2 regions of the Bacillus sp. JJ864 genome follow, and region 1 is predicted to be linked to the other one. Evidence: predicted binding sites of a transcription regulator. Region 1 holds the regulator's gene; the other holds the start of a gene.
The links. Region 1 encodes NrdR, which represses ribonucleotide reductase genes. Its sites were predicted from a motif close to AACACNATATATNGTGTT; they were not measured.
Positions count from the first base shown of each region.

Region 2: a site for NrdR is predicted at 13,964-13,981, ahead of V7024_RS10945 (anaerobic ribonucleoside triphosphate reductase). Genes of this name have one in related genera too.

Region 1 is NZ_JBALLY010000012.1:90,197-106,175, forward strand. Features, by position in the region: gene V7024_RS02650 (M42 family metallopeptidase) at 1-104, opposite strand, end outside; gene V7024_RS02655 (dUTP diphosphatase) at 176-667, opposite strand; gene adhP (alcohol dehydrogenase AdhP) at 909-1,925, opposite strand; gene rplT (50S ribosomal protein L20) at 2,167-2,526, opposite strand; gene rpmI (50S ribosomal protein L35) at 2,567-2,764, opposite strand; gene infC (translation initiation factor IF-3) at 2,786-3,289, opposite strand; ribosomal protein L20 leader region at 3,352-3,470, opposite strand; gene thrS (threonine--tRNA ligase) at 3,671-5,602, opposite strand; T-box leader at 5,653-5,879, opposite strand; gene ytxC (putative sporulation protein YtxC) at 5,912-6,793, opposite strand; gene V7024_RS02690 (DUF4177 domain-containing protein) at 6,943-7,140, shown strand; gene dnaI (primosomal protein DnaI) at 7,240-8,178, opposite strand; gene V7024_RS02700 (replication initiation and membrane attachment family protein) at 8,208-9,596, opposite strand; gene nrdR (transcriptional regulator NrdR) at 9,677-10,138, opposite strand; gene speD (adenosylmethionine decarboxylase) at 10,337-10,720, opposite strand; gene V7024_RS02715 (glyceraldehyde-3-phosphate dehydrogenase) at 11,092-12,120, opposite strand; gene coaE (dephospho-CoA kinase) at 12,230-12,832, opposite strand; gene ytaF (sporulation membrane protein YtaF) at 12,881-13,513, opposite strand; gene mutM (DNA-formamidopyrimidine glycosylase) at 13,721-14,551, opposite strand; gene polA (DNA polymerase I) at 14,564-15,979, opposite strand, start outside.
Region 2 is NZ_JBALLY010000060.1:13,274-29,252, reverse strand. Features, by position in the region: gene V7024_RS10995 (ABC transporter ATP-binding protein) at 1-570, opposite strand, end outside; gene V7024_RS10990 (branched-chain amino acid ABC transporter permease) at 581-1,864, opposite strand; gene V7024_RS10985 (branched-chain amino acid ABC transporter permease) at 1,874-2,860, opposite strand; gene V7024_RS10980 (branched-chain amino acid ABC transporter substrate-binding protein) at 2,927-4,129, opposite strand; gene parC (DNA topoisomerase IV subunit A) at 4,273-6,696, opposite strand; gene parE (DNA topoisomerase IV subunit B) at 6,698-8,665, opposite strand; gene V7024_RS10965 (CoA-binding protein) at 9,039-9,452, opposite strand; gene V7024_RS10960 (S1C family serine protease) at 9,525-10,733, opposite strand; gene V7024_RS10955 (response regulator transcription factor) at 10,911-11,588, opposite strand; gene nrdG (anaerobic ribonucleoside-triphosphate reductase activating protein) at 11,604-12,056, opposite strand; gene V7024_RS10945 (anaerobic ribonucleoside triphosphate reductase) at 12,053-13,909, opposite strand; gene plsY (glycerol-3-phosphate 1-O-acyltransferase PlsY) at 14,174-14,767, shown strand; gene V7024_RS10935 (HesB/YadR/YfhF family protein) at 14,876-15,166, shown strand; gene V7024_RS10930 (acyl-CoA thioesterase) at 15,191-15,610, opposite strand; gene V7024_RS10925 (LysM peptidoglycan-binding domain-containing protein) at 15,721-15,979, shown strand, end outside.

The DNA of each region.
Region 1 (15,979 bases):
ATATATTTCTTCATTACTTCACGAGGCTCGCGTTCGTTTCCAGCAATCCCCCGTGCATCTGTTAGTTCTTTTAGCATCGTCAATGTCGCATCTAGTTTTGTCATTGGACAATGTCCTCCTTTTTCTTCATCTCTTCAATTATACAAAAGCGGAAAAGAATGTTCAAAAAATTTCATCAATACCCTTCTGTTTGACGTTGATGATTTACTTCATTTTTATCTACATACGCTTTCTCAATCTCTTCTTGTTCAAAATCAAGCGCTTGTCCTAAACGAAGATAGCTCGTAAACAATTCAATGTAATTTGTAATAGATGGCTGCTCATTAAAGCGAATTGCTTTCGCATATACATCTAAGAAAATTTCTACTTGCGTTTTATTTGTTAGTGCACATTTATAAAACAAGAAATTTTTATCAATTCCTAAATCGATTCCAATAGATAAAATAAAATGCAGCCCATCTACGTATTCTTCTAGTACAACTTGACGCTCAGATGCTGGCTTGTTACTCCAATATTTAAAGCAGCGTGTTTCATTTGCAAGTTCACCAATTTCCACAAGAAGTGCTAGCATTTTTTCTTTTAATAATTTTTTCGGCTCTAAATTATGTTCTTTCGTAATACGATCATCTAATTCTTTTTGTAGTTTAAATAATTGTAGTAAATCCAAAACGTATTCCTCCTTCAATATCGAATCAACTTACTCGATATTGCTCCATTCTAATGGTAAATATAAACAAATAACCTAGTTATATTCTTACATTATAACAGCGCTAGTTTCGTGTGGAAAGACAAGATTGTCTATGTTAAGTTCCTGTGTTACAGCATATTTCATGCAAATAAACATAAAAAGCCAGAGAACCTCTCCGACTTTTTATGTTTATTCTTCTATATTATTGTATCTTTTATTCTCACTTTGTCATATCTAATACAACACGTCCATTAATCTTTCCTTCTTCCATTTCAGCAAATACATCGTTAATTTCATGAAGGTGACGCGTTTCAATGATTACTTTTACTTTTCCTTCCGCTGCAAATTGCAGTGCTTCTTGTAAATCTTTACGAGTCCCAACAATGGAACCAACAATCTTTACAGCATTTAACACTGTATCAAAAATTGGTACTTCCATCACTTCCGGCGGTAAACCAACTGCAACACATGCTCCGCCTCGGCGCACCGCACGGTAAGCTTGGTCAAATGCAGGCTTCGACACAGCTGTACAAATGGAAGCATGTACACCATTTACTTGTTCATGAATCCATAGCGCTGCATCCTCTTTTAACGGATTTATCACTAAATCTGCCCCTAATTCTTTTGCGAGTTCAAGCTTTTCATCAACTGTATCCACAGCTACAACGTGTAATCCCATTTCTTTTGCATATTGTACTGCTAAGTGTCCAAGTCCGCCAATTCCAAAAATAGCAACCCACTGTCCAGGTTTTGCTTCCGATACTTTTAGCGCTTTATATGTTGTAACACCTGCACAAAAGAGCGGTGCAGCGTCAATAAAACTTAAACTCTCAGGCACTTGCATGACATAATCCGCTGCCGCAACGCAATATTCCGCATAACCGCCATCAACAGAATAACCAGCGTTATGTTGATCTAAGCAAAGTGTTTCTCTTCCTGTTAAACAGTATTCACAATGGCCACATGCTGAATATAGCCATGGAATACCAACACGATCACCAACTTTTAAATGTGTAACACCTTCGCCAACTTCTTCAATCACCCCAACACCTTCATGTCCTGGAATTAATGGCAGCTTCGGCTTTACTGGCCAATCACCGTGCGCTGCATGCAAGTCAGTATGACAAACGCCGCATGCGTGAATATGTACAAGTACTTGATTTGGACCTGCTTTCGGTTTCGGTACATCCTTAACCTCTAATTGTTCTTTAAATTGGTTTACAACAGCCGCTTTCAAATGAATTCCTCCTTCAACCCGCTTTTTGGAAAAGTTTTCATTTCCATATTAAAGCATTTTTATTTACCAAAGAGGAACTTTTTTGGTTATTTTTTGAATTTTTTATGAATATTAGGATTTATTCTTTCATAATAAACATTGAACTACCCCCACCTACCGTTTCACGCTTGAGGTGAGGGTCTTCTCGCCAGATATGATAAAAAAAATCCTTAGGAACAATGTCCTAAGGATTTTTGATCAATTACTTGTTTATAGCAGTTTTAGCAGCTGTTGCTAATTCAGCGAAAGCTTTTTCGTCATGAACAGCTAGGTCAGCAAGCATTTTGCGGTTTACTTCGATACCAGCAAGCTTAAGACCATTCATTAAACGGCTGTAAGAAAGACCGTTCATACGAGCAGCTGCGTTAATACGAGTGATCCATAATTTACGGAAGTCACGTTTCTTTTGACGACGGTCACGGAACGCATACATTAAAGATTTCATTACTTGTTGGTTAGCAACTTTGTATAATGTATGTTTAGAACCGTAGTAACCTTTTGCTAATTTAATAATTTTTTTACGACGTTGACGAGTAACCGTACCACCTTTTACTCTTGGCATATTATTTCCCTCCTAGATATCTATCTGAACAAAATATGAATTACATGTTGTCAAGCATTTGACGAATACGTTTGAAGTCACCAGCGCTTACTACACCAGCTTTACGTAATTTACGTTTAGCTTTTGTAGATTTGTTAGCGAATAAGTGGCTTGTGTAAGCGTGAGAACGCTTTAGTTTACCAGATCCTGTTTTTTTGAAACGCTTTGCAGCGCCGCGGTGAGTTTTCTGTTTAGGCATAGTGATTTCCTCCTCTATTTATTACTTATCATTTTTCGGTGCTAAAACTAAGAACATACTGCGTCCTTCCATTTTTGGCTTAGATTCAATTGTACTAACTTCAGCACAAGCTTCAGAGAAGCGATCTAAAACACGTTGACCGATTTCTTTATGAGTAATAGCACGACCTTTAAAGCGAATAGACGCTTTAACTTTGTCGCCTTTCTCCAAGAATTTAATAGCATTGCGAAGTTTTGTGTTAAAGTCATGTTCATCAATTGTTGGACTTAAACGAACTTCTTTCATACTAATGATTTTTTGATTTTTACGCTGCTCTTTTTCTTTCTTTTGTTGCTCAAAGCGGAATTTTCCGTAGTCCATAATACGGCATACTGGTGGTTTCGCATTTGGAGCAACTAATACTAGATCAAGATTTACGTTCGCAGCCATATCTAATGCTTCTTGACGAGACTTAATTCCAAGTTGATCACCATTTGCACCAACTAAACGTACTTCACGTGCACGAATTTGCTCGTTAATCATCATGTCCTTGCTAATAGTAAGCCACCTCCAAGGTTTTATGGGAATACGTTTTGGGAAGGAAGAACCCAAACAAAAAAGTGCGGGCATACAACACCCACACTTATAATATCTCTAGTAAGAAATACTTACCTGTCAACTGCTTTCGCGTCAATCAGGTGAGAAGCGGGTGCTTCTACTTGTTCCACAAATCCGTATTCTATTATCCTTGATGATTTTACCATAGGACATAATGCATGTCAAGAAGCTCTACTTCTTAAGTAACAACAAAAAATATTGTAACAAACAAAATGAATACATGCAACATTTTTTTATACAAAGCAGTCTTTGGTTCTTATTACCAACTATAAGCGTACAAAAAAGCCGCGGACAAACCGCGACTTTTTCTTATCGTTTTCCTTCAACTTTAATTAAGTCAATGAAAGCATCTAATGAGATTGTTTCTGATTTTTGTTCACCATATTTACGTACGTTTACACCAGTTTCAGCAACTTCATTGTCACCTACTACAAGCATATACGGAATTTTTTGCATTTGTGCCTCGCGGATTTTGTAACCAATTTTCTCATCACGAGTATCCACTTCAACACGAATACCAGCACGTTGCAATTCTTCTTGTACTTTCTTCGCGTAGTCTAAATGTACTTGCGGAGAAACTGGAATTACTTGTACTTGAACCGGCGCTAACCATGTTGGGAATGCACCTTTGTACTCTTCAATTAAGAAGGCAACAAAGCGTTCCATAGTTGATACAACACCGCGGTGAATAACAACTGGGCGATGATGTTTACCATCTTCACCGATGTAAGTTAACTCAAAGCGTTCTGGAAGTAAGAAGTCTAATTGTACAGTTGAAAGTGTTTCGTCTTTTCCAAGCGCAGTACGAACTTGCACGTCAAGTTTTGGACCGTAGAATGCCGCTTCACCTTCTGCTTCATAATACTCAAGACCCATTTCATCCATAGCCTCTTTTAACATGCCTTGTGCTCTTTCCCACATTTCATCGTCATCATAATACTTTTTAGTATCTTCTGGATCACGGTAAGATAAACGGAATGAATAATTTTCTAATCCGAAGTCTTTGTATACTTCTAAAGTTAAGTTTACAACGCGTTTTAACTCTTCTTTAATTTGATCTGGACGAACGAAAATGTGCGCATCATTTAAAGTCATACCGCGTACACGTTGTAATCCAGATAGCGCACCAGACATTTCATAACGGTGCATTGTTCCAAGCTCCGCAATACGGATTGGTAGCTCACGGTAGCTGTGGATATCGTTTTTATACACCATCATATGGTGAGGGCAGTTCATCGGACGAAGTACTAATTCTTCATTATCCATTTCCATTGATGGGAACATGCCATCTCGGTAGTGATTCCAGTGACCAGAAGTTTCATAAAGGTCTCGGCTTCCTAATACTGGAGTATATACGTGGTCATATCCTAAGCTTACTTCTTTATCAACAATGTAACGCTCGATAATACGGCGGATTGTTGCACCTTTTGGTAACCAAAGCGGTAAGCCTTGTCCTACTTTTTGGCTATTTGTAAATAGTTTTAACTCTTTACCTAATTTACGATGATCACGCTCTTTCGCTTCTTCAAGCATACGTAAGTGCTCATCTAATTCTGCTTTTTTCACGAATGCAGTACCATAAATACGTTGTAACATTTTGTTATCGCTATCGCCGCGCCAGTAAGCACCTGCAACGCTTAACAATTTAAATACTTTAATTTTCCCTGTAGACGGAAGGTGAACACCGCGGCAAAGGTCGAAGAATTCGCCCTGTTCATAAATTGAAATAACCGCATCTTCTGGAAGATCGTTAATTAATTCTAATTTTAGTTCATCGCCAATTTCTTCATAACGACGAAGTGCTTCCGCACGCGGTACTTCATGACGAACGATTTCTAAGTTCTCGTTCACAATCTTTTGCATTTCTTTTTCGATTTTCGGGAAATCTTCAACTGTAATCGCTTCTTCCATATCGATATCATAGTAGAAGCCGTTTTCAATTACAGGCCCAATTCCAAGCTTCACATCTTTATATAAACGCTTTAATGCTTGCGCTAATAAGTGAGCTGTTGAGTGGCGTAAAATGTATAGCCCATCTTCAGAATCTAATGTAATGATAGAAATTGCACCATCTTGCTCAATCGGTGTAAGTAAGTCTACCATTTCCTCATTTAATTTCCCTGCAATCGCTTTTTTCTTTAAGCCAGGGCTAATAGAAGCAGCAATATCTTCAGTTGTTGTTCCTTTTGGAAATTCCTTCACAGCTCCGTCTGGAAATGTAATTTTTACTACATCTGCCATCTTAAGTCACTCCTTTTTCATAGTCAAAATAAAAAACACCCATCCCTATAAAAAGGGACGAGTGTTGAATTCGCGGTTCCACCCTTGTTCCAGCTAACACATTGTTAACTGCTCAAGTTCATGATAACGGCACTTGCCGTCAGCAATTACTAGACATTCGTTCACTGCTGAAGTTCAGAGGTGGTAAGTAATAATCTCGTATTAAGAAGCTCACAGCCTAAGGCTTCTCTCTCTGAGAATCGTAGATAACTACTCATGTCCTCATCGTAACATTTCGATGTATTTTCGTGTATGTACGTAATTATATGCTCAAAAATTTAGAAAATCAAGGGCGTTCCCTTTATTTTTAAATTTTTTCACATTCTTTTCAAATTCATGAAGCGCATATAACTGCACTCTCTCTTGAAATACATTTTGAATCGTTACAATCATATTATGATCTTGTTCTTTCGCATACAGATGAATTTTGTTAGGCGCGATCGACAGAAGCGGTGCCATAACATTTGGATCAATGTATACATCTTTTTGAGAGAGTACTTCTTCTTCTATATACTGAACAAGTTTTTCTTGTTTTAAACGTCGCCCCTTTTCATCATAAAAAATACAACTATCATTAAACACGAGATGCAAGCAAGATAAACGTGATTTTCGAATGCTTACTTGTTGGCGAAGTGTTTCTACGAACATTTGATACTCTTGTTCTAACTTATATTCATCGATCGCCATCTCCGCCGTTCGATATAAAAATTCATTGTACTTTCTCAAGCGAAAACGAATATATGCTCCAAACGAAAAAGACATTGTATCATGCATCCAGCCTCGCAAAGAAGAAAGCACCAATTCTTTCCCTCTTTCCTTCGAAGGTGCATCTATTAATCCTTTTCGTTTCCCTTTTAAAATAGAATGAGCCATATGTAAAATTTGGTTTCGTTCTTCCCGCTCTTCATAATAAAATTTATCTTTTAAAATCGCGCTTATCCATTCATCTTGTTTTGTGTTGGTAATATATTGCATAAATACAGGAATAACCACTTTATCAATATATCGCGACTCTTGTATTGGTATATGAACAATTACCATTTGTTCGTACAAGTAAATGCTTATTTCTTCATATATATGATCTGTCCTTTTTTTAAGCTCTTTATATATAACAATAGCATCATTTTTTTCTTCGAAGCAAATTTCAATCACTTTTGTCCCCCCTTTTATAATTCTTGCTATTTCCATATATATTAGGGGGATGTACAAAAAATGATACAAGCTAGCATGAATTTTTCATATTCATAAGCTATTTTTATTGTATAATTTTACTAAAAAGGTTTTAAAAGGAGCGATACAATATGCACGAATACAAATTTGTAAAAATCGAACTAAAATCCGGTCTAATGGCATCTAAACCAAAAGAAGATTATCACACAATTATTACAGAACATGCTAAAGAAGGTTGGCGCTTTGTACAAATTTTCGCTCCTAGTATAGCAGGAACTGGATCAGCTGCATATTTCGAACTTATTTTTGAACGAAAACAAACTGTATAAATCCATTTTACATAACAGCGACACGGCCAGATGCTCTCGTCTCCCTCTAAAAAAGTTAACTTATATACAACAAAAAAGAGCAAGCTCACTGCTTGCTCTTTACGTATGCCTACGGTTTTTTCCGCCAATAGGAATCGGCTTTGCTAAATATTTAATACGCTCCATAATGCGAGCTGCTTTCATTTCTTCTTCTTCTCCGCGCTGTGTATACGTTAAATGATGCTCCAATTGTTTAAAATCAAAGTTAGATGTGAAAAACGTCGGTAAGTTCTCCAGCATACGGAATTGTAAAATCGCTCCAAGTACATCATCGCGCACAAAGCTTGACATCGCTTCCGCGCCAATATCATCTAACATGAGTACCGGAACACGTTTTACCGCATCAATTTTTTCGCTAATTGTATTATTCTGCAATGAGCTTTTAATTTCACGTAAAAATTCTGGCAAGTAGACAATCATAGAACTAATTTTGCGTAGTGCTAGTTCATTGGCAATCGCCCCTAAAAGATATGTTTTCCCTACTCCAAATGACCCGTAGAAATATAACGCCTGCACTTTTTTTCCTAACTCATATTCACTTAAAAATTCATTTGCAGCACGAATCGCTTGAATACGCGGCTCTAAATCGGATGGATCTAAGTTTTCCATAGAAGCTTGCAAAATATCACTTGGCATATACACACTTTGAATCAGTTTCTCATGCTTTTTCCGTTCATCATAAGCCACTTTTCTTACGCAGCGATCGTATTGAATATCAATCATCTTCCCTTGAATAATAAGCTTCGGTTCGTACCCTTGAATCATGTTTTTACATGATTCTAAGTTCGGGCAATCTTTACATCCAACGCTTTGCCCAATGTACTCATATAGCTTCACAAGACTGCGCTCAACCATCGACATTGTTACTTCGCCTTGATGTTCTTCTATAAATGCTTTCACACGCGGATGCGCCATTACCTCTTCTTTTAATACTTCATATCTATTCTTAAAATTTTCATTTTTCATTAACTTCGCAAATGTATTTTGAATTGGTTCCATTTCTTCACCTCAAAAGGAGCTCGCCTCTGTTAGTTTCGCTTATATTTTTTCAGCTCTTCCTCTAACTTTTTACGCTCTTCTTCTAATTTTCCCTGCTCTTCACCGTGATGTGATGGCTCGCTATCTTCTGTTTGTTCCTTTAACCAGTCTGGTACAAGTTCTTTACGAACCGTTTTCTTCGTTGTCTTTCCTTTTTTCTTTGTTTCTGCCCATTCTTGATATTGACGATTTTCCTCTTTCGCAAGCCCCATCGCTTCCGTTACGGTTGTAATTTTTTTACGGGCCCAGTGTCCGGCAATTTTCTCTACATACGATTTCGCCAACTTCATATCAGAACGAAGCATTACATAATAAATAAGTACATTTACAACACCTGGCGTTAACTTCTGTTTCAACATAACATCTTCAATAATTTGCAAATCAGCCTTCGTCGGCTCAGCCCCGCCCGAAATTTCTTTTAATAACTCTCTTGGAGAAATTTCCTCTAGCTGTTTAATGAGCATCTCTTCTTGTGTTGTCGGTTCTTTCTCCTTCATCGTCCGCGCATGCAATGGCTGCGTCCGCTCACTAAACTTAGGAAGTGCCTGTCCATTCTCAAATTGGTACCAATCACGCGCACCTTTTCGCAATCGTTCCATATCAATTGTATTATGCTCCGTAACAGCACCAAGAACAATATTTTGCATGGATAACGGATCAATGCCGTATACATAAGCTAATATAATCACACATTCACGCATTTGATCCGTAATCGCTTTGCGCGGCACAAGCGCTGACAATCCTTCTACAAATAATGAAAAATCAAAGAAATCATTCCAAATTTGAGGTACATTCCCCTCTGCTCTGCTCGGCATCACAGTTGCGTTCGGTATAAGCAGTTCTTCCTTTGCATGCTCAACTTGTCCTGGATTAAAAGAACCAAACACATCATTAAAGGATCGTGTTGCATTTTCATATGAAGCAAAGTCAAATTCTTCTTCTAAGAAATACTGCTTCACTTGATTATATTTCGCCTTGCTTAAGCGGTTATATAAAAAAATACTTAATACAATATCATCAAAAAATTGTTTTGGCATAAGCGGTGGCTGTAACTCATAAATAAACATGCGAATATCTTTTTCCTTTTTCACATACACATTTAAAAGTCCTATCGCCTCTAGTTTTAGACGTTCTTCATAAATATCCGGGAGCTGCATTTGCATTGTTACCATAATAGAATGATGTGTATTTTCTTTTCCAAATAAACGGTCCTGCTCTAACTCTCCCCATAATGTCATATATAGGCTAAAAGCTTTACTGCCAACTAGCGGCTGATATAACATTGTCAGCACTTTACGATCATAGTTGCTGAGCAGCCCTCTTGCACTTACTTTATAACGGTCAATTGGCAACAGTTCCATCCATAACTGTCTTTCCATCCTTGCAAATCCTTTCTGTCATCCATTCTTATTATCATTATGAGTGAAAAAAGAGCTAATAGCTTACGCTTCTAGCTCTTTTATTTTCGTTCTTTTTGAAGAATATCTTTCAACTCTTCAATAAATACGTTCAAATCTTTAAATTGTCGGTAAACAGATGCAAAACGCACATATGCAACATCATCAATATCACGAAGCGCTTCCATGACCATTTCACCAATCATATCGCTTTTTACTTCTGACATTCCTAAGTTACGCAATTCCCGTTCTACATGTTGCGTGATTTCTTCTAATTGTTTTAACGTTACAGGCCGCTTTTCACACGCTTTAATTAAACCACGCAAAATTTTCTCTTTGTTAAATTCTTCTCGCGTCCCTTCTTTCTTTACAACAATAAGTGGCGGCTCTTCGACACGTTCAAATGTTGTAAAGCGATTGAAACAGCTTTCGCACTCTCTTCTTCTGCGAATTGATCGTCCTTCGTCAACCGGACGCGAATCCAATACTCTCGTACCATTGTGAAAACAGGATGGACAACGCAATCCATTCACTCCTTTACAATTTAATTTTATCTTAACAAAACTAAAACATTATAAACAAGAATTTTCTCTTCTATATTATAAACACTTAATCAAATATACTTATGTATCAACAAATTTCTTCTTATAAAATAGATATAGAAATACTAAAAAGAGGTGCATTATACACCTCTTTACATTTTAAATCAATTATCTTCTTTTTTAAAGAGCTTTTGTCTCTCTTTGCTTAATTTCGAAGCTACCTGTACCACGAGGAAGTTCAATGCTCTCTCTCGTTTTTGCTCCTAAACCTTCAGCGATGTACTCTGCAGCAACATTTGGATCAATGCGGTCACCACAAGTATATACATCAATACTTGCATAACCATGCTCCGGAAAGCTGTGAATTGTTAAGTGAGATTCAGAAATAATTACAACTCCACTTACACCTTGTGGTGCAAATTTATGAAAAGCAACCTCACGTACTTCAGCGCCTGCTCGAAGTGCTGCATCCACAAATAATTTTTCAATATAAGGCATATCATTAAGCTTGTCGAAATCGCAATCCCAAAGTTCCGCGATTACGTGACGACCCATAGTATCCATAGTATCCATTCTACAGTTCCCCCTTGTTAATTTAATTTAACTGTTCGAATTGAAAACTAATTTGCAATTTGGCTTGCTCCACTACCACGGGGGAAAGTTAGTCCAGAGAGGTCCTAACCCTTTAAGTAGTGACTACCACCTCAGCTCTTAAGTTTACGAATGTTAGTATACTTTGTTTATTTTCATTTTGCAACAACAGTTTTTTATTTTTTTTGATGACACTTTTCCTTTTATTTTTCTTTAAAAAGAGAAAAGATTCAAAATCGCAGTAATCATAGCTGTTCTAGGTGATTTACACAGAAAAAATATGTAATATTTTTCTATTATAAAAAGAAAAAAGGACAGGCTAACGCCTGCCCTTTTCTCATCTATTAAATATGTTGTACGTTTTCTTGTTTCACAAATTGATCTACAACAAGCTTTACAAGGTCTACAACACGACGAGAATAGCCCCATTCGTTATCGTACCAAGCAAGTACTTTTACTTTTCGATTGCCCATTACCATTGTAGATAAACCATCGATAATTGCAGAATGCGTATTTGTATTAAAATCGATAGAAACAAGCGGCTCATCGCTAAATGCGACAATTCCTTTTAATGCACCATTCGCAACATTCATAAATGCTTCATTAATCTCTTCTACTGTTACGTCGCGTTTTACATCTACAACTAAGTCAACAAGAGATACATTTGGCGTCGGAACGCGAAGTGCCATACCATGAAGTTTTCCATTTAAATGCGGAAGAACTTTTGCTAACGCTTTCGCAGCACCTGTCGTTGTTGGAATGATAGACTGCCCGCAAGCGCGTGCTCTACGTAAGTCTTTATGTGGATTATCAATATTTTTTTGGTCATTTGTATATGCATGAACTGTTGTCATTAAACCGTTTTCAATTCCAAACTGCTCATCTAACACCTTTACAACAGGTGCTAAACAGTTTGTTGTACAAGATGCATTTGAAATAACGGTATGTTTTGTAATATCAAGTTGTTCGTCGTTTACACCAACAACAATTGTTACATCTTCATTTTTTCCTGGTGCAGTTAAAATAACGTTTTTCGCACCAGCTTCTACGTGAAGACTTGCTTTTTCTTTAGAATTAAATTTACCTGTCGCTTCTATTACAATATCTACTTCCATTTCTTTCCAAGGCAATTCTTTTGGATCGCGGTTGTTTAAAAGGCGAATCATTTTACCATCTACTAATAAATGATCTTCAAACGCTTCTACTGTACCATCAAATTTACCGTGAACTGTATCATATTTAATTAAATGTGCTAACGTTTCAGATGGGTAGCTCGCATTAATCGCTACAATTTCGAATGCGCTTTCTTTTACTGCCTGACGAAACACCATTCTCCCAATACGTCCAAAACCATTAATTGCCACACGAATCATAATATGTTATCCCCCTTGATTGCGTTATACTATTTATCTCTAATCCCAATAATAGTATAACACAAAAAGAGGATATGTCACTAAACAATTTCATCATTTTCAAGTTTTTTTATTTAATAATGTTCCATTCCATTAAAATGCTACTTAATTGTGCTTTCGTCTCTTCTATTGTGCCATTATTATTAATCACTTTATCTGCTAATGCTATTTTCTCTTGCAATGGCATTTGCGAAGCAATTCGTGCTTTTGCCTCTTCTTCTGTAAAATTATTGCGTTCCTTTAACCTGGTCATTTGCGTTTCATTGTCCACATAAACGAGTAAAATTCGATCGACAAGACTTGTTAATTTACTCTCAAATAAGAGTGGAATATCGAGCACAACCGCTTGCGCATTTTCTCTTATGTATCTATCCTTTTGTGCATTCATTTCCTTTCGTACAGCTGGATGCACAATACCATTTAACAGCAACCGTTTTTCTTCATTGTGGAATACAATGCTGCCAAGATTTGGGCGATTTAACTCTCCATTTTCCTCAAGCACTTCTTTTCCAAATGCTTTTACAATTTCGTTATACGCTTCCTTACCAGGCTCTACAACTTCCCTTGCAATAATATCTGCATCAATGACTGGAATGTGAAAACCTTGAAACATTTTTGATACCGTACTTTTCCCACTAGCAATGCCGCCTGTTAATCCAATTACAACTGTCATCATAATCCCCCTTATAATAAAAGACGTGAAACAATCGTTTCACGTCTTTTACATTTTCCAAATTCCAATAATAATAAGTAATACACCTGGTAAAAACGTGAATTTTTGTAGCCATCGCATATTTGATAATACGGTCCCTACTTTCATTCCGCTGAACAAAAATAGCGAGCTCATTACCGCAACTAATCCTGCCATCATGAACGGGGAATATCCAAGTAAAGAGGCACCAATCCCAGCTCCAAATGAATCTAATGAAAGTGCCATACCAAGGAGAAGTGCTTCTATTCCCGAAATGATCCCAGACTTATCAAAATCAGCAACAGTTGGTTTTCGTAAAATTTGAATGACAAGACCGAGAGACGCAATTTCTAAGTTCCATACTTTTTCTTCTTGCATTGCATCCTCTTTTTTATCACTTTGAAAAAATTGATACAACACCCACGCACCGATTACTACAAGAACGAATCCTCCAATTCTTTTCGCCAGCACCGGTGAAAAAATTTGAGCAATCATATGTCCGATTCCCATTGAGAATATCATCACAACAGCTGAACAAATCCCAATTACAATAATTGATTTCAATGGAATACGAACATTCCGGAGCCCGTACGTCAGTCCTACACTACAGCTATCTAAACTTAACGTAAAAGCTAATAAAATAAGAGAGAAATAATGATACATCGATAAGCTCCTTCCCTATATATAGCTTTGCTTATATATATGACAAAAGCCTATCCGATGTTATTATGAAAAATAAAATGAAACTTCCATCAGTGTTTTTTTCATCCCCCACTGATGGAAAGCCCTCACCAATCGGGCTTTTACGGGCAGTTAGCAGAATAAAATGATATTGCTGTCAGTAAATCTTTTTACCAATGTTTCGTTTGTTTAACTTTTCGGCTGACAAGCCGGACAATAATGTGTACCACGCCCGCCAACAACTGTTTTTTCAAGCAAAGTGCCGCATGTTATACATGGCTCACCTTTTCTTCCGTATACATAAAGACGCTCTTGAAATGAACCAATCTTTCCTTGTGAATTTACATACGTACGAATCGTACTTCCACCGCGTTCTACCGCTTCCGATAACGTTGCAACGATTTCTTTATACAACGTTTCAAATTCTTCATTTGTTAAAGAAGACGCTTCTCGCTCTGGGTGAATACGTGAACGAAATAACACTTCATCTACATATATATTACCAAGGCCCACTAAAATACGTTGATCCAGTAAGGCAACCTTTACTTTCCGAGCAGTTTTTTGCAATTTTCCTTGTAAATACGCAGATGTTAACTCAGTTGAAAAAGGCTCCGGCCCTAAATCCGCAAGCGGCATAACTGTAAACTCTGTACCTTTTTTAAACAGATGCATCGTGCCGAATTTCCGTACATCTTTGTAACGAAGTTCTGTACCGTCTGTAAAACGAAAACGGACGTGTGTATGCTTATCAACTGGATCATCACTTTCGCTTTGCATATACTTCCCTTCCATTCGCAAATGGGACACAATGACGTAACGGGTTACATATATAAGAAGAAACTTGCCGCGGCGTCTGACCTCTTCAATCGTTTCGCCGCGCAGCATCTCTTTAAAAAGTTCGGCGTCATCTGGTTCTTTCACCAAATTGGGATATGTTACAATCACTTCTTCGATTGTCTTTCCTTTGACGAGCCCTTCTAGCGTTCGCCTTACATTTTCTACTTCTGGTAATTCTGGCATACTATCACTTCCTTACTTTGCGTCATACCACGTTGGACCGTATGAATAATCAACCTTTAATGGAACGGAAAGCTCAATCGCATGCTCCATCACTTCAGGTACAAGCTTCTCTAACTTCTCTACCTCTTCTTGCGGCACTTCAAAAATAAGTTCATCGTGCACTTGTAAAAGCAAACGTGCTTGCAATCCTTCTTCTTCTAATCGATCCGCCATAATAATCATTGCTTTTTTGATAATATCAGCAGCACTTCCTTGAATAGGCGTGTTCATTGCAGTCCGCTCTGCAAAGCCGCGCACATTAAAATTACGACTCGTAATTTCTGGAATGTAACGACGGCGATTTAGCAATGTAGATACATAGCCTTTTTGTTTCGCCTCTTGCACAATATCACTCATATATTCTTTGACTCCTGGAAAACTATCTAAATACTTTTGAATGAAATCTGCTGCTGCTTTTCGCGTAATACCTAGGTTTTGTGATAAACCGTAGTCACTAATTCCATATACAATCCCGAAGTTTACCGCTTTCGCTTGACGTCTCATATTAGAGGTTACATCATCCTTTTCAACACCAAACACATCCATAGCTGTTTTTGTGTGAATATCCATATCATGTTGGAACGCTTCAATTAAACCATGATCTTTAGAAATATGGGCTAATACACGTAATTCGATTTGAGAATAGTCTGCCGCAAACATGATCCAATCTTTTTCTGACGGAATAAACGCTTGACGTATTTTTCTACCTTCCTCTAAACGAATCGGAATGTTTTGTAAGTTAGGTTCCGTTGAGCTTAAACGCCCTGTTTGTGTTAACACTTGGTTAAAGCGCGTATGAATTTTAGACGAATCTGTATACACGACTTTTAATAATCCTTCGATGTACGTAGAATTTAATTTCCCTAACTGACGATAATGCAAGATTTTCGCAATAATTTCATGATGCTCCATTAATTTTTCTAAAACATCAGCCGATGTAGAATAACCTGTTTTTGTCTTCTTAATAACCGGTAAGTTTAAAGTTTCAAATAAGATGACACCAAGCTGCTTCGGCGAGTTAATATTGAATTCTGTTCCTGCAAGCTCATAAATTTCTTTTTCCATTTTCTTTAGCTGCGTAGCCAATTCATCACCCATAGCGCGGAGACGATTCGTATCAACTACAACGCCCTTACATTCCATATCTGCTAATACGCGGCAAAGCGGCATTTCCAGCTCAGTAAATAATTCGTACTGCTCATTATTTTTTAACTCTTCAACAAACGATTGCTGTACATCATATAACACATGTACTTTTCGTGCTACGTGTTCCGCGACAACTTCCTGCTCTGGTACAGCACGTTTTGCACCTTTTCCGTACACTTCCTCATCTGATTGCACAGCATGCATATCTTTCATTTTCGCAACAGCACGGAAATCTTTATCTGT
Region 2 (15,979 bases), on a different contig from region 1:
TAATTCTTTCGTTTCTTTTGGATTCATTCCAGCTGCTGGCTCATCCAATAGTAATACTTGCGGTTTCGTCGCAAGCGCTCTAGCAATTTCAAGGCGACGCTGTGCCCCGTACGATAAATTTTGCGCTTCTTCATTTAATAAGTGCGCTAAACCAACATATTCTAGAAGCCCATATGCTTTTTGCTGCGCTCGTTCTTCTTCTCTCGTTACCCTTGGCAAATGTAACAAAATCCCCAAAAGATTACTTTTCAAATGATTGTGAAGTCCTACCATTACATTTTCAAGTACCGTCATATTGTTAAAAAGACGAATATTTTGAAACGTACGAGCAATACCATGCTTTGAAATATTATGCGGCTTGGAACCAGTTATCCTTTCTTCTCCAAGGAGAATGTCACCTTCATCTGGCTTATACACACCTGTTACCATATTAAAAAACGTCGTTTTCCCTGCCCCGTTCGGTCCAATTACAGCTGTAATCGACCCTTTTTTTACTTTCATATCAACACTTTTCACTGCAACAAGTCCGCCAAACTGTTTCGTAATATTTCGAACTGTTAAAATCGTCATATTCTCACCCCTAGGCTCCAAATACATTCTCTTTTTGTGTTTGCGATTCGATTTGTTTTATCCCGCCTTTTTTCAACTGCTCTTCATTAAATTTCCGATTTTTTGCAGGTATGAGTCCTTGTGGTCGATATAAAGCAAATAAAATTAAAATTCCACCAAAGATGAAGCGTTGCATTTTAGCTGGAGAAAGTGCATCCGGAATCGCAATCGTTCCACTTAAGTTTAATTGGTTTAACCAGTTTGTTAATTCAGTAAGTACTTGTAAATTTAAAATTGTCATAACAGCTGCTCCTAAAATAACCCCTGGCACACTCCCCATACCACCAAGCAACACCATAACAAGAATGGTAATCGACTCTAGTAATGTAAAACTTGTTGGATCGACAAAAGTTTGTTTTGCGGCAAAGACAACACCCATCATTCCAGAAAATGAAGCACCGATTGCAAATGCTAGCAGCTTTGTTTTCACAAGCGGAATTCCCATTGCTTGAGCTGCAATTTCATTTTCACGAACTGCCTTCCACGAGCGGCCTATTTTCGAAAACTCTAATCGTTTTACAATAAAGATTACGAGTAGTAAAATACAAAGCACAATGTAATACACTTGACTCGATTGCAAAAATGTAAACCCGAATAAAGAAGGTGGTTTTACAGAAGATAAACCCATTGCACCATTCGTTATATTGACTGGTTTATCTAAATTATTAAAAATAATACGGATAATCTCCCCAAATCCAAGTGTCACAATTGCTAAGTAATCACCTTTCACACGCAACACCGGGATGCCTAGTAGGACCCCAAACACTGCCGCAATAAAACCGCCTAGTAAAATAAAAATCCAAAAACTTTCTCCTGACAATGGGTAATGACCAAATGGCATAAAGTTATTTGCTTGCGCTGTTGCAAAAATACCATATGTGTAAGCTCCTATTGCAAAAAAAGCAACAAATCCTAAATCTAGCAATCCCGCAAAGCCGACAACGATATTTAACCCTAGCGCCATTGCAATATAAATTCCAACTAATGTTGCTACTTCCATATAAGATTGATAAGCAGGGCCACCGCTTGCTGTTAATGGAAGCAATATAATTAACACAAATAACCCTATTAACCATTTCCATTTACTGTGTAAATTTGTGTAATACAATAATAAAAGAGACAATAGTAATAGTAGAAATGCCGTTACTGACTTTTGTGCAAAATATAAACTTGCAGCAGTTATACCCAAATAAAGGACTAACAGTATAAGTTGCAACTTCGTATTTTCCCTTATCATTTCTAACCGTTTTGTCATTAAGATCACCTACACTTTCTCGGCAACTGCTTTGCCGAAAATGCCTTCTGGTTTAAATATTAAAACGAGAATTAAAATTCCAAAGGCAAAGACATCCTTATATTCAGCTCCCAATATTCCAGAAGATAAAATGGATAAATTTGCAGCGGCGAACATTTCTAGTAGTCCAAGTAATATACCGCCAACCATTGCACCTCGAATATTACCAATCCCACCCAAAACAGCTGCTGTAAAAGCTTTTAATCCTAAAATAAAGCCAATATACGGATCTATTGTTCCGTATTGTACAGCAAACAAAACACCTGTTGCTCCGCCAAGTGCGGAACCGATAAAAAACGTAAGAGAAATTACCTTGTTCACATTTACTGACATTAATGAAGCAGTATCACGATCTTGTGCAACAGCACGCATCGCCATTCCCCATTTTGTTTTATTGACGAAAAAGTCTAAAGAGAGCATCATAATAACCGCAAGAATGAGTAGAATAAGTGAAGATGTTTTAAGCTTGGCGTTATTAAAAGAAGACATAATTGCTGAAGCCTGTACTGTAATTTGATCATTGAATAAAGTAGGACCTGTTATAATGTAATTTCCTTTTTTTAATTCAGCAATAAAACGAACGATATCTTGCAGTAGAAAAGAAACACCAATTGCTGTAATTAACGTAATCAGTTTCGGTGCTTTTCGAAGCGGTCGATACGCAACCCTTTCAATGCCCATCCCAAGAAAACCCGTTATAAGAGATGTTGCAACTAAAACAAGTAACAATGCTAACAGAGCTGGCATAACCGTCATCCACCCAAACCCCATAAAAACAAGAAAAATTGTTGTACCAATAAAAGCACCCGTCATAAAAATTTCACCATGAGCAAAATTTATAAGTTCTAATATCCCATATACCATCGTATATCCTAATGCAACAACCGCATACACTGCACCAAGTGTTAATCCGTCAATTAGCACTTGAGGAAGGGTATGCATTATTTCTCCGAACATAGAAATTCCTCCCCTTTATTTTTCTCTAAAAAAGGTACGGAACATAAGCACCGTACCCATATCATCTTACTTTTTCTCTACTTCTCCTTCCTGTCTTCCTGGATACTTTTGCTCTGCAAATTTATAAATATATACTTTTGCAAACTTATTATCCCCCTTGCTATCAAACCCTACGTTTGTTACCGCTCCTTCAAAACTATTTGTTTTCCGAACAGTGTCGCGCACTTGTTCCCTTGTTGGCATTTTGTTGTTATTTACTTTAATCGCATCTTTCACTCCTTGCAGTAGTACACCCGCAGCATCATATCCATAAGCCGAATATCCTTCTACCTCTTTATTAAATTTTCTCTTATAATCATCTGCAAACTTCTTTCCTCTTTCTGTCGTTTTGGAATCAGCAGCGATAGAAGTGTAATACGTATTCTCAATAGAATTACCTGCAATTTCTACCATCGTTGCTGAATCCATACCATCACCGCCCATAAACGGGACCGTAAGACCTTTTTCACGGGCTTGCTTCACTAACAGTCCACCTTCTGCATAGAGACCACCAAAATAAATTAAATCAGGGTTTTTCGCGAGTACTTTATTTAACACACCGTTAAAATCTTTCTCCCCAACCGTAATAGATTCATAACCTGCTATCGTTCCACCTAATTTTTCAACTTCTGTTTTATATGCTTTAGCTAAACCGGTTCCATAAGCTGTTTTATCATCAATAATAAAGACGCTTTTTGCCTTCAATGTTTTCAATGCAAACTCTGCCCCAGCAGGACCTTGAAAATCATCTCTTGTACATATACGATTTACTACTTTCAAATTACGATCCGTTACTTCAACAGCAGTATTTGTAGGTGATACCATAACAACATTATTTTTTTCATACACTTCAGAAGATGGGATTGCAACTCCTGAATTCATATGGCCAACGACACCGAGTATTTCTTTGTCAGCACCAATAATCTGTGCGTTTGCAACACCTTTTTTCGGATCCGCTTGGTCATCATATGGCACAAACTTTAGTTCATATCCTAATTTTTTTAACTCTTCTTTTTGTTCTTCTATTTTCAATTGTGCACCAAGTTTAATTGCTTCTCCTTGCGTTGCAGAACCGCCAGAAAGCGGTGATTGCGTCGCTATTTTTATGACCTTTCCACCACCCGTACTTGCTGTATCGGTATTACCATTTGTTTTATCGTTGCATCCTGTTAATAAACCAAACATACACACCGCCGATAGAAAGAAAGCCAAATTATTCTGTTTTCTCACTCATACACCTCCAAATTTTTATTTTTCTAAATTTTTTAAATATTTAGTTAAATGATAATAGAAGTGTTATATTTGTACAACTACTATTCTTCATACAAATTTAGACAAAAACGCCCGACTTATTATATAAGTCGGGCGTTTTCTTACTGTTCTTTTTTCTGCGGCCACGTTTCGACAACAAGACCAACATCACTTACATCTATTAATAAACTTCCGTTACTATAACGATCTTTATTCCGAAGTGTTTGCGGATCAATTTCTTCTATCATTTGTTTTTCTGTCCGCATACACACAATTTCATCATCTCGAACGACTTCCACACCAACAATGCGATATGGATTCTTTTTCAATTCTTTAAAGATAACAAGACCTCGTTTTGCTCTTGTCGATTTTTCAATTTCTGCTGCTTTTAATCGTTTTACAGCGCCTCGTTGCGTAACAAGAACGAGCTGATCTTTCTTATGATTTATAGGAAGACCTTTTGCAACATAGTCATCTTCTTTCACATTCATTCCTTTTACACCAGCTGCCCGTACACCAACTGGGCTCACTTCTTCTTCACTGAAAACAAGCGCATAGGCACCGTGCGTAGCAAGAAGAATATCTTGCGTTCCATCTGTAACAAAAATATCGACGACTACATCATCTTTCTTTAAATTAACCGCGACAAATGCACGTGAATAACGCTGCACTTTATATTGATTTAATTCTGTTTTCTTAATCATGCCATTTCTAGTGACAAACGTAATAAATCGCTTCTCTTCCTCAAAATTCGGAACAACAGTTGCAAAGACGAGCATTTCATCACGGTCAAGCGAGACAATATTCGCTACGTGCTGTCCTAAGTCTTTCCAACGAATATCTGGCATTTCGTAAACTGGAAGATAAATATAGTTTCCTTTGTTTGTAAATAAGAGAATTGTTTCCGTTGTATTCGTATCAAAGCGATCTAATAATAAGTCGCCTTCTTTCATACCAAAATCTTTTCCATTGGAAGCATTATGAGAACGCCAACTTGTACGCTTTACATACCCTTCCTTCGTTACTGTCACAATCACATCTTCTTGTGGAATCATGACTTCAACATCAATTTTAATTTCTTCGATTTCTTCTTCAATCACAGAACGACGATCGTTACTATACGTTTTCTTAACCCTCTTTAAATCTGTTTTAATGACCTGAAGAAGCCTCTTTTCACTTTGTAGAATGGCCTTTAGCTCTGCAATTTTCTTTTGTAATTCTTCAGCCTCTTTTTCCAGAGCTGTAATATCTGTATTTGTTAAACGGTACAATTGAAGAGACACAATTGCCTCTGCTTGTACTTCTGTAAATGAGAATTTTGCAATTAAGTTATCTTTCGCATCACGTTTATCTTTTGACGCACGAATTACTGCAATAACTTCGTCTAAAATAGAAAGAGCTTTCATTAAGCCTTCAACAATATGTTGACGTGTTTCTGCTTTTCTTAATTCATACTGTGAACGCCTTGTTACGACCTCTTTTTGATGCCCGATATAAGAATCTAAAATTTTAGGAAGTGTCATCAAAGTTGGTCGGCGATTATGAATCGCTACCATATTGAAATTGTATGGTATTTGTAGTTCTGTATTTTTATATAAGTAATTCAAAATACCTTCTGCATTTGCATCTTTTTTCAATTCAATAACAATTCGAAGACCTGTACGATCTGTTTCATCACGTACTTCAGCAATTCCATCTAACTTCTTATCTAAACGAAGTTCATCCGTTTTCTTAACAAGATTCGCTTTGTTTACTTCATAAGGAATTTCTGTAATAACGATTTGCTGTTTTCCACCGCGAATTGTTTCCACTTCTGCTTTTCCGCGAATGATGATTTTTCCTTTTCCGGTTTCATACGCCTTCTTAATACCATCAAGGCCTTGAATAATTCCACCTGTCGGGAAATCTGGCCCTTTGATGACGGTTAATAACTCATCTACATTACAGTTTGGTTTATCAATGCGCATCATCGTCGCATCAATAACTTCTCCAAGATGATGCGGTGGAATTTCAGTTGCATAACCAGCTGAAATTCCCGTAGATCCGTTCACTAAAAGGTTGGGAAACATAGCTGGTAATACAACTGGCTCTTCACTTGTATCATCAAAGTTTGAAACAAATTCCACTGTTTCTTTATCAATATCACGCAATAACTCAGAAGCAATCGGTGATAAACGAGCCTCTGTATAACGCATTGCTGCTGCTGGATCCCCGTCGACACTACCATTATTTCCATGCATTTCAACTAATACGTTTCGTACTTTCCAATTTTGACTTAAACGCACCATTGCTTCATACACGGAAGAATCACCGTGGGGATGATAGTTACCAATTACGTTACCAACTGTTTTTGCAGATTTACGAAATGGTTTATCGTGAACATTTCCTTCCACATACATGGAATATAAAATGCGGCGTTGTACTGGTTTTAAACCGTCGCGCGCATCTGGAAGCGCACGATCTTGAATAATATATTTACTATAACGTGCAAAGCGATCGCCGAGCACATCTTCAAGCGGGAGGTCATGAAACTTCTCTGCCTGCATGTTATTCCACCTCCGTTGCCATAATCATTTCATTTTCTAGAATATTACCTTCTTCTTGCATACCAAACTGAACATTGCGTTCAATCCATTTACGGCGGGGCTCTACTTTATCGCCCATCAATGTTGTCACACGTCGTTCCGCTCTTGCAGCATCATCAATTTTCACGCGAATTAATGTACGCGTCTCTGGATTCATCGTTGTTTCCCATAGTTGATCTGCATTCATTTCACCAAGACCTTTATAACGCTGTATTGTATAACCTTTACCAACCTTCTGTATCACGCCACCTAACTCTTCATCTGACCAAGCATATTCAATGACTTCTTTCTTTCCTGTTCCTTTACTTACTTTGTATAAAGGAGGAAGTGCAATGAATATTTTCCCTGCTTCAATAAGTGGTTTCATATAGCGATAGAAGAATGTTAATAATAACACTTGAATGTGCGCCCCATCTGTATCCGCATCGGTCATAATAACAATTTTGTCATAGTTGATATCCTCAACTGAAAACTCTGCTCCAACACCGCCGCCAATCGCATAAATAATCGTGTTAATCTCTTCATTTTTGAAAATATCCGCTAGTTTGGCTTTCTCTGTATTAATTACTTTACCGCGTAATGGCAGAACAGCTTGGAAACGACGATCACGGCCTTGCTTTGCAGAACCACCTGCAGAATCGCCCTCTACTAAATATAGCTCGTTCTTTTGCGGATTACGTGATTGTGCTGGTGTCAACTTACCACTTAATGTGCCTTCTGAACGTTTTTTCTTCTTACCGCTACGTGCTTCCTCACGTGCCTTTCGTGCGGCTTCACGTGCTTGTGCTGCTTTAATTGCTTTTTTCACAAGAGGCGTTGCCACATCTGGATTTTCTTCTAAAAAATATGCTAAATGCTCTGATACAACAGCATCAACTGCTGAACGTCCTTCACTTGTTCCAAGTTTCCCTTTCGTTTGCCCTTCAAATTGAAGCAACTCTTCTGGAACACGAATGGAAACAATTGCAGCTAACCCTTCACGAATATCCGTTCCTTCTAAATTTTTATCTTTCTCTTTTAACAAAGAAACTTTGCGTGCATACTCGTTAAAGACACGAGTCATCGCTGTTTTAAACCCCGCTTCGTGCGTACCGCCATCTTTCGTACGCACATTATTGACAAAGGAAAGAATGTTTTCAGAATACCCATCATTAAATTGAAAAGCTAATTCTGCTTCAATTCCATTTTGCTGCTCCCCAGTAAAATATACAACCGGGTGTAAAGAATCTTTCTCTTCATTTAAATATGAAACAAATGCTTCAATTCCCGTTTCATAATGAAAAACATCTTCCAAATCGTTACGTTTATCTTGAAGGACAATTTTCATACCTTTTAATAAAAATGCTGATTCACGTAATCTTTCGCATAACGTTTCATAGTTATAATTCGTTGTGCTAAAAATTGTTCGATCTGGTTTAAAATGAATGGTTGTTCCAGTATCTTTTGCTTTCCCAATTTTCTCAAGCGTTGTAACTGGAACACCACCATTTTCAAAGCGTTGTTCATATACGTAACCATCTCGTTTAATTGTAACAACAAGCCATTCAGACAGTGCGTTTACAACTGAAGCACCAACACCGTGTAAGCCACCACTTGTTTTATAGCCGCCTTGTCCAAATTTACCCCCAGCATGAAGTACAGTTAAAATAACTTCTGGTGTAGGCTTTCCAAGCTTATGCATTCCTGTCGGCATACCGCGCCCTTTATCTACTACACTTATACTATTATCTTTATGTATTACTACTTTAATTTCATCACCAAATCCCGCTAATGCTTCATCAACAGAATTATCTACGATCTCATATACTAAATGATGTAATCCGCGGCTATCCGTACTCCCGATATACATACCCGGGCGTTTCCGAACGGCTTCAAGCCCCTCTAGCACTTGAATTGCATCTTCATCATATTGAAACTGACGCTTAGCCAAACTCCTTGCCCCTTCCTATCCAAAAATCAGAACATATGTTTCTTATTATAGAATAACGCCTTTTCCTTACTTTTGGCAAGTCACGTTATATCTTTTATATACTATTTTCATAAGAAAAATCCTTGTTTGTCACAAGGATTCCTCTACGCTACTATTTCAGAAAAGTAATTGTTTGTCAACGAAACATGGATATCTATTCCAAAACAACTACATACTCCACCATTTTATAATCAGCAAAATGATAATCATCCAAAATGGAGTGACAAGCAGCAATCCCCAAAAACAACCTTTAAAAAACTTCATGATGAACACCTCGTCCATCTGCTTTTCCCTATTATATGAATAGGAGCCTAATAAACTTCACAATTAAGACCTATCTTGTCATTGCGTGTTCAACTTTAATACAGCGGTCCATAATGACAGTATAGCCTTTTTCTTTCAAAAAATGATATGTTTCTTCGTCTTGTAAACCTAATTGTGCCCAAAATGTGCGCGCTTCAATCTGCACAAACTCTTTTGCAACATCCATTAAAAATTCAGAACGACGAAATACATTGACGATATCAACAGGCTCTTTTATTTCCGTTAGCGATTTAACCGCCTTTTCTCCCAATACAGTATCTACCGCTGGGTTAACAGGAATAATACGGTATCCTGCATCTTGCATCGCTTTTGACACCATATACGAAGTACGCTCTGGATTATCAGATAATCCGACAACCGCAATCGTCTTACTATTCTTTAAAATCTCACCGATTTCCGTACGAGTTGGATTTTCAATTGTCATATGTAATCCCTCCTGTTCATTTAGTATAGCCGATAAAGAAAGTCTCTTTCAACATGAAAGAGACTTTCTTTATTAATTCGAGTTAGCAGTAGCAGCTAATGTGACTGTTTTCTTTATTTTTTCACCATTTCGATACGCTGTCACTTCGATTTTATCGCCAACTTTTTTCTTCTCATATAAATATTTACGGAATTGAACTGCATTTTCTACTTTTTGGTCATCAAAGCCAACAACAACATCATATTTTTGCAATCCTGCTTTTTCTGCTGGTGACCCTGATTCAACCTGTGCTAACAGAACTCCCGCTGTTACATCTTTCGGTAATTTTAATTGACTTAATGCATAGCTTGGGAATTCATCAAGACCCCTTACTTGAACACCCATTACAGGTCGTTTTACTTCACCATATTTTTCAAGGGAGTCAATTACCGGTTTCGCTACATTAATTGGAATCGCAAAGCCAATTCCTTCTACTGCTTGCTGTGCAATTTTACTAGAGTTAATACCGATTACTTCACCATTTTGATTGAATAGTGCACCACCGCTATTCCCTGGGTTAATGGCTGCATCCGTTTGAATGACTTGCGCTTGCCAATCAGGACGTTTGTCATTGTTAATATCAACTGGAATTTCACGATTTTTACTACTGATAATTCCTTCTGTTACACTTCCATCGAAGCCAAGCGGGTTACCAATTGCAATTGCAGATTCTCCTGCACGGATTTTATCTGAATTTCCTAGAGTGGCAACTTTGTTAACATTTTTTCCATCAATCTCAACGACAGCTAGATCTAACCATGGATCTTTTCCTACTAATTTCGCTTCAACATTTGTTCCATTGCTCAACTTTACTTCTAATTTATTCGCACCATCTACAACATGGTTATTCGTTACAATAAGTGCTTTATCTCCAACTTTTTTATAAATCACACCTGATCCTGATCCAGCCTCAGCTTCTTGTCCTTGTGGATCGGCGGAAAATGGATCTACAGTTTTTTGATAGTTAATTACACCAACAACTACTTCTTTCGCTCCTTCAATCATACCAGGAAGATCTGTTTCACCTTTTGTTTTATTCACAACTGGAACCACTGTTCCTTCTACTTTTGATTGCGAAAGCATACCGTTATTTGTCCAAGGCATATACGGGGCTACAACGCTGATTGTAACAGCACCAATCACAGCACCGACAACTCCTGTGAAAAAATATCCTTTTTTGCTGCGTGTTTTTACAATTTCCGTCCGAGTTTCATTTGTTTCTGGTTGATCATAGTATCCCATAATTTATTTATCCCCTCTCTGTTGAAATCGTATTTTTAGTATATACACGATATGTGTCCTTTCTGTGAACTCATCGTGAAATCCAAACAAAAAAATACTATCATATTCATTGTAGATAAAGGTACAAAAAATTGTACATGCAATCAATATAAAGTTGCTTAAATGGGAACTGATATTTTACTCTTCAAATTTGTATCCTACACGAATAACTGTACTAATATGTGTTGCCTTATCGCCTAACTTATTACGAAGTTTCTTAATATGCGTATCTACTGTACGATCATCTCCGAAGTAATCATATCCCCAAAGCTGATCTAACAAATGCTGGCGGGATAGCACAATCCCTTTATTTTCCATCAAATAAACAAGTAACTCAAATTCTTTATGTGTTAATATTACTTCTTCACCATCTACCGTTACCGTACGTGACAAACGATTCACATCAATACCAGCAAGTGAAAGCATATTTTCCTCTGCTTGCCCTACTGCACCGTCTGCACGCTTTAGTAATGTTTTGGCACGAGCAACTAAAATTTTCGGACTAAACGGTTTTGTTACATATTCATCCGCTCCTAATTCAAAACCAAGTAAAGTATCATCTTCATCGGAGCGAGCTGTTAGCATAATAATCGGTACGGCTGATTCCTTTCTTACACGTCTACATACAGACCAACCGTCAATTTCTGGTAGCATTATATCTAATATAATTAAATCCACAGTATGCTCCGCAAACAGTTCTAATGCTTGCTTGCCATCTTCTGCTTCAATCACTTCAAAGCCTTCATTACGAAAATAGTCACTAACAATTTCTCGTAATCTTCTTTCATCTTCAACAAGTAAAACTGTTTTATTCAATTCTATCCCGTCCTTTTACTCTTTCAATCGAATAATACGTTGATTCGAGCTCCCACGAAACGGCAGGGTGAGATCTCGCTTCTCTAGCTCAAATCTTCCATCTACTAGCACATCAGCATAGTGCAACAACTCTATCATATCATTATTTTGCGAATTCTGTATCTCTTCAAACGTATAACCTGTGTAAATCCACAAATTTTTTTGTAAATCTTTCACGTTTTTTGCTAGTTCTTTTATTTCAGTGGCTTGAAAAAATGGATCTCCACCTGAAAATGTTACATCAGTAAGGGAGTTGTTTTCAATCTCATTTATTATTTCTTCTTTTGTCATCTCAGTCCCATTACAAATATTCCAAGACTGTGGATTATGACAGCCAAAACAGCGATGCGGACAGCCCGCAAAAAATACGACTGTCCGCAATCCTTCTCCATCTACTACACTATCATGAATAATGTTCATTACTCTCATGAATGTTTCACCCGCTCCTTTTCTTCACTACGTTTCGCGCTGTTCCACTTCGACATGTCTCCTACAAGATATCCAGTAATGCGGCGAATTCTTTCAAAGTCATGTTCATTTTTATTCTCACAGCTTGGACATTCATTTCCAATAATCCCGTGATAACCACAACATTTACAGCGATCAACCGGGTGATTAATCGATCCATACCCTACGCCATACTGAGCCATTGCCTTCACAATTTGCCGTAATGCTTTTTGATTATGAACAGCCGCTCCGTCAAGCTCAATATACGTAATATGACCACCATTACAAAGCTCGTGAAATGGTCCTTCTAAACGAATTTTATCAATAGCTTGAATAGGATAATAAACAGGGATATGGAATGAATTTGTATAAAAGTTATGATCTGTTACACCTGTAATTGTTCCAAATTCAGCTCGATCTTGTTTGATAAACTTTCCAGATAATCCTTCTGCCGGAGTTGCAATTAAAGAGAAATTCAATTGATGTTCCTCTGTTGCTTGATCCATTTTCTTTCTCATATATTCGATAATTTCATATCCAAGCTTCCAAGATTCTACGTCTTCTCCATGATGTTTTCCTGTTAAAGCAACTAAACATTCTGCAAGGCCAATAAAACCTATACTTAATGTACCTTGCTTTAAAATTTCAGCGACAGCATCCTCAGGCTGCAGTTTTTCACCGCCGCGCCATACTCCTTGGGAATATAAAAATTGAAAATCTCTTGCTTTTTTCGTTGCTTGATAGGAGAGTCTTTCTAATAATTGATCAATACCTAGATCAAGATAATAATTTAAAGCTTCAAAAAACGCTTCTTTTGATCCACTAATACATGCTAATTTCACTAAGTTAATAGAGGTAAACGATAAATTCCCTCTTCCAATCGCAGTTTCTTCCCCATGAATATTAGACATTACACGCGTACGACACCCCATATAACACACTTCACTTTCAGGGCGCCCATCATAATACGCCGCATTAAATGGTGCATCTAAAAATGAGAAATTAGGGAATAATCGTTTCGCTGTCGTTTCTATTGCTAATTCAAACAAATCATAATTTGGATCTTTCTCTTCAAAATTTACTCCCTTTTTTAACTTGAAGATTTGAATCGGAAAAATTGGTGTTTCTCCTTTTCCTAATCCAGCTTGAGTCGCTCGTAATAATTGTTTAATTAGTAATCTTCCTTCTTTTGATGTATCTGTTCCGTAATTAATTGAAATAAACGGAACTTGTCCCCCGCCTCTGCTATGCATGCTATTCGAATTATGAATAAACGCCTCACATGCTTGATACGTATCATTTTCTGTTTCTTTCCACGCAAACTCTTCTATTTGCTCAGCTGTTAACGGATACGTTGCTAAACGTTTTTTATTCCGTTCAAACGTTTTTCTCACATATGGCGCCAAATCTACATCAAACAGCGCAAATGATTGTCCGCCATGCTGCATATTTTGATTTGCTTGAAAAATAATAGAAGAAAGCGCTAATGCACTTTTAATATCTTGCGGCTGTCGCATATGCCCGTGACCTGTATGAAACCCGCTTTGAAGCATCTGCGCTAACGGTATTTGCGAACAAGTTGTCGTACCTGTTGCATAAAAGTCTAAATCATGCGGGTATAATATATTTTGATCAATTGCTTGTATCACTTTCTCAGAAAGCAGTTGTTCTATCGCATAATACCTTGCACTTTCAGAAGCAAATTTTCCCATCATTCCCATTGGAGATCGACCATCAACGTTTGCATTTTCTTGCATTAAATCTTGTTCATTTGCATGAACAATTTTCGCAAAAATCCCCTTTAGATTCTCATCATATTCACTGTTTTTTTTCATTTCTTGATTCATTTCTTAACCCCCAACAACATCTTGTTCATTTACTATCAAAATGATACAACATATAGTAAGAGTGAATCTGTGAAAAATGTAACATTCCTGTGAAAGTTTTTTTAAAATCTATCGAATCTTTTTTCTCATATTTCCGAATTGAAATTTTACCTAATAAAAAAGAAATGTGATCTTTACAAATGTGTGGTACAATATACGGGAAAAACTCTTTTTACCCTTTATCAACACATTTGTATAAAGGAGACTGAACTTATGCTTACATATCTTTTATTTATCGTTGCCTATTTGCTTGGCTCGATTCCATCTGCACTTGTTGTTGGAAAGATTGGTTATGGAATCGATATTCGCGAACACGGTAGCGGAAATTTAGGAGGAACGAATACATTTCGTACACTAGGGAAAAAAGCGGGTTTTATTGTTACAATTGCTGATATTTTAAAAGGGACATTGGCTACAGCACTACCGATCATGTTCGGGTTAAATATCCATCCCCTATGGTTTGGATTAGCTGCGGTACTAGGACATGTATACCCAATCTTCGCAAAGTTCCGCGGAGGAAAAGCAGTTGCTACTTCTGCTGGTGTACTATTATGCTACGCACCACTTTCCTTTGTAGTATTGGCTGCAATCTTTTTCACCCTATTATTTACAACGAGATACGTTTCACTTTCTTCTATGATAACAGCTGTCGCCTCTGTTATCGCAGCAATTATAAACGGGGATAAAATCTTCATTATTGCCATGTGCTTATTGGCTGGTATGGTTATTTATAGACACCGTGCAAATATTGGACGAATTATAAATAAAACAGAACCAAAAGCAAATTTAACAAAAAAACAAAAATAAGATTGTGACCCACATAACGCAAAAAGAAAACGCAAAGCATATAAATGGCGTCTTTTTGCGTTATTTTTTATACTAAAAGAAAAAGCGATTATGTTGGAGGAATACTAGATGAACATTTCAGTATCAAAAGAAGCACTAAATTGGTATAAAAACGAGCTTGGTTTACAAACAGGCGATGCTCTTCGCTTTTTCGTGCAATACGGTGGATGTAGCACCGTTCAAAAAGGTCTTTCTTTAGGAATTCGTAAAGATGATCCGGCTACTCCTGTTGTACAATTTCAAGAAGATGGCATTACTTTCTTTATTGAAGGCGATGATGAATGGTTCTTTGATGGTCATGACTTATCTGTTACATTTAACGCTGACGATGAGTTCCCGCAATTTCATTATGTAAAATAAAAAACGTGGCCTATGCCACGTTTTTTATTGCTTTTTAATCTTCTCGTACGTCTCATACCAATCTGGGTACAATTTTTTAAATGACACTGGACGAAAACCTTCTTTTTTAGCACAAATATTCGTTGTAAATGCTGTAATACAACGTTCACCGTTTCCATTATAAATTTCATAGCCATATACAACACGTAGTGGACTCACAGACTCCACCCATGTTTTCACAATAGCTTTTTCTCCGTAACGCATTGCTTTTCGGTATGTAATTTGCAAATCAAGTACAGGAGATACAACCCCATCATTCTCCATTTCAACATACGAAAACCCTAAATCTTGAATTAATTTCGTACGGCCAAGTTCTAACCATACTAAATAATTTGCGTGGTACACGACACCCATTTGATCTGTCTCTGCATAACGGATGTCAATCTCCTGTTCTGCTATAAACATCATTTTAACTCCTTCTCGCTTGCGTTTCTTTCTACACCTTTAATCATAATACAGAGAATCTGAAAATAAAATAGAAGTGGCGGATCTTTTTTCCTTAAAGGAGTGAGCATATGCTACAAATTATAACTGTACGAAGTGGCGATAACGTGTATAAATTAGCTAAGCAGTATGGAACAACAGCAGAAACAATTGTGAAGGATAATGGGTTAAACCCAGCTGAAACACTCGTCGTCGGGCAAGCATTAATTGTGAATACACAAGGAAATACCTACTATGTACAACCAGGTGATAGCTTATATAAAATTGCCTTAACCTACAACGTACCTCTTGCCAGCTTAGCAAAAGTGAATCATTTATCATTAAAATCCA